3 regions of the Blautia intestinihominis genome follow, and region 3 is predicted to be linked to each of the others. Evidence: a T-box and tRNA genes for the amino acid it is inferred to sense, from the RefSeq annotation. Region 3 holds a T-box; the other regions hold tRNA genes.
The links. The T-box of region 3 lies ahead of proS (proline--tRNA ligase). A T-box ahead of a tRNA ligase gene usually reads a tRNA of that ligase, here a tRNA-Pro.
Positions count from the first base shown of each region.

Region 1: it encodes a tRNA-Pro, which carries the amino acid that the T-box ahead of proS (proline--tRNA ligase) is inferred to sense. The anticodon was not compared.
Region 2: it encodes a tRNA-Pro, which carries the amino acid that the T-box ahead of proS (proline--tRNA ligase) is inferred to sense. The anticodon was not compared.

Region 1 is NZ_JBBMEI010000011.1:57,370-59,644, reverse strand. It holds gene WMO75_RS05390 (isopeptide-forming domain-containing fimbrial protein) at 1-1,216, shown strand, start outside; tRNA gene WMO75_RS05385 (tRNA-Pro) at 1,289-1,362, opposite strand; gene WMO75_RS05380 (hypothetical protein) at 1,491-2,275, shown strand, end outside.
Region 2 is NZ_JBBMEI010000006.1:67,589-69,863, forward strand. It holds gene WMO75_RS03430 (amino acid ABC transporter ATP-binding/permease protein) at 1-687, shown strand, start outside; tRNA gene WMO75_RS03435 (tRNA-Pro) at 1,017-1,090, shown strand; gene WMO75_RS03440 (response regulator) at 1,214-1,342, shown strand; gene WMO75_RS03445 (MATE family efflux transporter) at 1,401-2,275, shown strand, end outside.
Region 3 is NZ_JBBMEI010000031.1:5,926-8,200, reverse strand. It holds gene WMO75_RS10735 (LTA synthase family protein) at 1-435, shown strand, start outside; T-box leader at 516-734, shown strand; gene proS (proline--tRNA ligase) at 811-2,244, shown strand; gene WMO75_RS10725 (CCA tRNA nucleotidyltransferase) at 2,246-2,275, shown strand, end outside.

The DNA of each region.
Region 1 (2,275 bases), on a different contig from region 3:
TGATTCGTCTTATAGCAGCATGAAACGACGTGAATCGGAATCGGATACAGCAGCGGAAAAACCTTATACTATCCCAAAGACCAAGGAATTTGATTATATGATCTCACAGACAGTTCTTCCGGGAGATTACAAAAAATTTGAGGTCACGGATCAGCTGGATTCCTGCCTGGAGTACAAAAGTGCTTCTGTCGAAACTGCTCAGGGGAATGATGTCACGCAGCAGTTCACGATCACTGCTACGAAGAATACAGTGAAGTTTGCGGCTGCGAACAGCTTCCTGAAGACTGATGCGGCCTGCAATAATGTAACCTATTATTTCAGGATCCATGTAAAAGCCAAAGCAGACAGTGTGATTGCCGCTCATGGGCATTATAAAGACGGTATTTATTATCATATTTCAAACCAGGCAAAACGACGTCTTGATTCCTCACAGATGGCAGACACCCAGGAAACAAATATGTCATGGGTACGTGGGATTATTGAAAGGAACTGCAGCATCCGCAAAACAGATGCGGCAGACAGCACGAAAGACCTGACAGGAGCAGTATTTCAGGCATATGCATGGGATGAACAGAAAAAGAGTTATGCCATTACGGGAGAGCAGTTTGCGTATACGGAGAAAACGAAATTATATACGAAAAAACTGCAATATACAGACCAGAACAAAGGAAAATTCAGACTGGTCGAGACACAGGCACCAGAAGGATACCTTGGGAACTGGAAAGAAGATATCTCTATTCTGGACGAAAACCAGGACTTTGCGCTGGAAGTGTCAAATGAAGGAATACGTCCGCCATATGGTGAGATAACGATAACAAAAAAGATCCTGGAGAATGATATTATCTGGGCGCATGGAAATCCGGTTTTCCGGTTTGTGGTAAATGGAACAGATCGGAAGGGAAAAGCGCACAGTTACGAAAATTATGTAGAGTTCAGACAGGAAAATTACGAAAAACAGGGAGACTATGCCGTTTTGAGCTGCACAATAGCCAAAGTTCCATTTGGAAGTTACACGATCAGTGAAAAAGAAACGCTGCGTTATAAATTTCAGGGCATCACAGCAAATACTCCCAATGTACAGATTACAGGCAGAGAAGGAACAGCAGTTCTGGACAGTATAAATGAGACAGCAGCAGTTACCTTTACCAATCTGAAAACACGTTATGACGGCTACAGTCATACAGATGTCGTGAGAAATATCATACCAGTCGCATAAAAGAATAAAATAAAACAAAAAGGCTTCCGAACGACCATAACGTCCAGAAGCCTTTCCTGTTGAATAAGAACATCGGGGAAATGGGATTTGAACCCATGACCTCACGGCCCCCAGCCGTGCGCGCTACCAAGCTACGCCATACCCCGAGAATATGTAGTATTATAGCAAGCAGAAAATACTTTTGCAACTGCTTTTTTTTATTTTGATGGTCAATTGATTGAAATTGTCCAAAGAATATATTATAATGTAAAAACACTGGAAAGGAGAGGAGGGAATGAAATTGGAAAGAAGTAGTTGGGCTGGCAGAACGATGCTGGTGGTATTCTTTTTTGCATTGATCCTTTCATGTGGAGTAGGGGATGTTCATGCGGCAGTGAATAGCAGCGCGAAGACTTCAGCATCCACTGGTAAGGGAAGTACTTCGAAAGTCAAGAAGGGACTTATCTGGGAAAAGGGTGGTTATCGCTATTATGTCAATAATAAACCTGTCCGGAATACATGGAAGATCATCAAAGGTAAATATTACTGGTTCCGTGAAAATGGCGTAGCAGCCAGAGGTGGGGCATGCAATGTAAGAGGGATATATTATGTATTTGATATGAACTCTCACAAAGTGACACCTGGAAGCACGAAAGTCGTAAAGATAAACACATACTGGTTTATCGTCAACAAATATGGTAAAGGCGTTGGCGGATGGCAGGAAGTAAACGGCAGAGTCTATTATGCTTACAAAAGTGGCAGATGCATAGTCAACAGGACTATAAGCGGTCTCAGGCTTGGCAAGAACGGATATGCGGTGGATACCATGCAGGCACGCTGTAAGATGGCAGCAAGGAGATTTATTGCAAATCATACAACAGCAGGTATGACCAATCGTCAGAAACTGCGGGCATGCTTTAATTATATTATAGGTTATAATAGATTTGTAGGAAGCATGGATCCTACCCCTGCTGAATTCAGAAGCCGCAGATGGGTATACAAATACGCAGTTCAGATGTTTGAAAACGGTCTGACAGGAAACTGTTATGGAATGGCAAGTGCAGTCGCAGCAGTTGCAAA
Region 2 (2,275 bases), on a different contig from region 3:
AAGCAGGATGTTGGTAATGGTGCTGCAGGATGGACATTTTCTGGCGCAGATGCGGAGCATGTGACGTTTGCATATGATAATGAAGTGATTCTGGACGATTACTCACTGGATATTCCGGCAGGAAAGATCCTAGGGATCCACGGGACGAGCGGTTCTGGTAAATTCACACTTCTCAAGCTGTTGATGCGTTTCTGGGATGTGAATTCCGGCGCGCTCCACGTAGACGGCGAAGACGTGCGAAAGATTCCTACAAAGCATCTCCGCGACATGGAAAGCTACGTGACACAGGAGACCCACCTGTTCCATGATTCCATAGCCAACAACATCGCAATCGGCAAGCCGGGCGCGACGCGCGAGGAGATCATGGAAGCCGCCCGCAAAGCGTCCATCCACGACTTCATCATGCACCTTCCCAAAGGCTACGACACAGAAGTAGGCGAACTCGGAGACACCCTCTCTGGTGGCGAAAAACAGCGAATTGGCATCGCCCGCGCTTTCCTTCACGGCAGTCCGTTCCTTCTCATGGACGAACCGACCTCAAACCTTGATTCCCTGAACGAAGGCATCATACTCAAATCCCTCAGAGAATCCGCAGAAGAGAAGACGGTGGTTCTTGTATCACACAGGAAATCCACTATGAATGTGGCAGATGTGGTATTTGAGATGAAAGAAGGAAGGATTTCCTAAAAGACATAAATCCGGGTAACTATTCTGAATTGCAGCTATTCCCGCCCCGCGGAGCCTCACCCCGCAGGCGGGGATATATTATTAGAGGAAGTAACGGGCAAAATGCCTCATTTTATAGGAGATCTTGACGACTGCCGCGATAATTTGCGAAACTCTCAAAGCATGTTTCTTGTAGTTCGAATAATACAAACAAAACACACGATACAATCACTTATATCCCAACAAAAAATTTTTTTAAATTTTTTCAAAAAATCTGTTGACAATTCCGATACCCTATAATATAATATGTCTTGCGTTGAACGACATAACAAATTTAAACAACGAAATAACGAAGTGTGGCTCAGTTTGGTAGAGCGCTGCGTTCGGGACGCAGAGGTCGCAGGTTCAAATCCTGTCACTTCGACTAACGATGAAGGAATTCCTTATTTTAAGGAGTTCCTTTTTACGTTGTCATAGAAAAACAAGAAATTCTCTCTCAAATCTTTATGTCGAAATTTGCGATGACAACAATATCCCGATCTTTGCGATGACAGCCAATACCTTTGCAAGCGACCGCAAAAACTGCCGCGATGCGGGAATGAACGGATATATCCCGAAACCTGTCAGCATCAAGGAGATTACGGATACTTTGAACGGAAGTACACATCAGTTATAATTTTACAGAAATCATGAGGGACGAGCGATCGTCCCTTTTGTGAAGAAAAGAGGAAAAAATGGTTACAGACCTGACAAAGGAACATCCGGATAAAACGTTATGGCGTTTTTTGCTTCCGATGATGTTCAGTGTGGCTTTTCAACAGATATACAATATTGCGGACAGTATGATCGCGGGAAGATTTGCGGGAGAGGATGCGCTGGCTGCGGTTGGGGCGTCTTACCCGATCACTGTTATTTTTATGGCATTTGCTGTGGGAATGAACCTTGGGGCATCTGTGATCGTATCAAGACTGTTTGGAGCGGGTGACCGCAAAGGCGTGAAGCGTGCTGTTACGACGGCTTTTGCCTCATCACTGAGTCTAGCTGTGATTCTGACAGTGTATGGATATTTTTTCTGCCGCAATATGATGGAATGGATCCACACGCCACAGAATATCATGCAGGACGGTGTGCTATATCTTAAGATTTATGTGTTTGGACTGATCTTTCTAATGCTGTACAATGTCTGTACGGGGATTTTTACTGCACTTGGTGATTCCAGGACGCCGCTGTGGTTTCTGCTTGGATCATCGGCAGGAAATATTGTCCTGGATCTTCTGTTTGTGGCGAAACTTCACTGGGGCGTAGCCGGTGTTGCATGGGCGACATTTATTGCACAGGGGATTTCGGCGGTGCTGGCGCTTGTTACATTGCTGGCGAGACTGCAGAAGTTTGCAGGAACGGAAAGAGTGCCGCTGTTTGACAGGAAACTTTTTGTACAGATCCTTGCAATTGCGGTGCCGAGTATTCTGCAGCAGAGTGTTTTGAGCGTGGGTAACCTTTTTGTCCAGGATATCGTAAACAGATATGGGTCAGCAGTCGTTGCAGGATATTCCGGGGCGATCAAACTGAATACATTTGCGATCAATATTTTTATGACGCTTGGTTCCTG
Region 3 (2,275 bases):
GAACCAACAATGATCGTCATGTTCGGAGATCACTGGCCGCAGCTTGAGGATGGCTTTTTTGAACAGCTCCTTGGCAAAAAGAAAAGCAGTCTGGAAACTATAGAATCTCAGATAACTTACACTACACCATATATCATATGGACAAATTACCCGTCTGAGACAAAAGAAGAGGATATCAGCTGCAATTACCTCGGATCCAGCATGCTCGAAAAAGCGGGTGTTCAGCTTACGGAATATGAACAGTTCCTTGCTAATCTGAAAGAGGAACTTCCGATCATCGGAGTGGGTGCAGTGTGTGATAAAGACGGAAACTGGTATACTATGGACGATCTTCCGGAGAAATACCAGACCCTTTTGAACGAATATCAGATTCTGCAGTATAATAACCAGTTTGAGAAAAAACAGATCAGAGAGAGTGCTTTTACAGTTGAGTGAGGTAAAATCACTCTTGACATCACCAGATATTTCGAATAGAATAAATATCAAATATGCAGAAGTTTTCTGGCATAAATAAGATAACGGCGATGAAGAGAATAGTACATGAGGAGCAATCTCAGAGAGGAATCCATATGGTGTGAGGATTCTGTGCGCGAATCGTGGAACCGGCCTCGGAGCTCTGTACAAGTGAAGTGCAGCGTAGATCCAGCGTTAAGGGAGCTTGAGAGAGCAATTTTTTTCTGGCATACAGGAGTTGCTAATTAGGGTGGTACCGCCGAAGTCCTTCGGTCCCTTTACCGGGATCAGAGGACTTTTTTTATACACAGAAGCCTCTGATCTGATATAAAATCATTTACAGAAAAGGAGAAAATCATGGCAAAGAAATTAGTAGAAGCTATCACTTCCATGGAAGAAGATTTCGCACAGTGGTATACTGACGTTGTAAAAAAAGCAGAGCTGTGCGGTTACACAAGCGTAAAAGGATGCATGGCGATCAAACCGGCAGGTTATGCGATCTGGGAAAACATCCAGCACGAACTTGACCGTAGATTCAAAGAGACAGGTGTACAGAACGTATACATGCCGATGTTCATTCCGGAATCTCTTCTTCAGAAAGAGAAAGACCACGTAGAGGGTTTTGCACCGGAAGTAGCATGGGTAACACACGGTGGACTGAACGAACTTCAGGAGCGTCTCTGTGTACGTCCGACTTCTGAGACTCTGTTCTGTGATTTCTATCAGAAAGATATCCAGTCTCACAGAGATCTGCCGAAGGTATACAACCAGTGGTGCTCTGTAGTCCGCTGGGAGAAGACAACACGTCCGTTCCTTCGCTCCAGAGAGTTCTTATGGCAGGAAGGTCATACTGCACACGCAACAGCAGAGGAAGCAGAGGAGAGAACGATCCAGATGCTGAACCTGTACGCTGATTTCTGCGAAGAAGTTCTGGCTATCCCGGTCATCAAAGGTCAGAAGACAGACAAAGAAAAATTCGCAGGTGCAGTAGCTACCTACACAATTGAGTCCCTGATGCATGACGGTAAAGCACTTCAGTCCGGTACAAGCCACAACTTCGGTGACGGATTCGCCAGAGCATTCGGCATTCAGTACACAGACAAGGACAATACACTGAAATACGTACACCAGACATCCTGGGGTATGACAACACGTATGATCGGTGCGATCATCATGGTTCACGGTGACAACAGCGGACTTGTCCTGCCTCCGAGAATCGCTCCGACTCAGGCAGTCATCATTCCGATCCAGCAGCGCAAAGAAGGCGTTCTTGAGAAAGCAGATGAACTGTCTGCAGCACTCAAGGCAGCTGGCATCCGTGTCAAAGTAGACGATACCGACAGAAGCCCGGGATTTAAATTCGCAGAGCAGGAAATGAGAGGAATTCCGGTTCGTATCGAATGTGGACCGAAGGATATCGAGAACGGACAGGCTGTTATCTGCCGTCGTGATACAAGAGAGAAATATGTCGTTTCCTTTGAAGAACTTGCGTCCAAAGTTCAGGAAGTTCTTGATCTTATGCAGAAGGAAATGCTGGAGCGCGCACGTGCACACCGCGATGCTCACACTTATGTTGCAACAAACTACGAAGAATTCAAAGACACCATCAACAACAAACCGGGCTTTGTCAAAGCTATGTGGTGTGGAAACCGCGAGTGCGAGGACAAGATCAAAGAAGATGTTCAGGCAACATCCAGATGTATGCCGTTTGAACAGGAGCATCTGAGCGATGTCTGCGTATGCTGTGGAAAACCGGCGAAGAAGATGGTTTACTGGGGAAGAGCATACTAATATGAAATTAACGATTCCATCCGATGCAGAA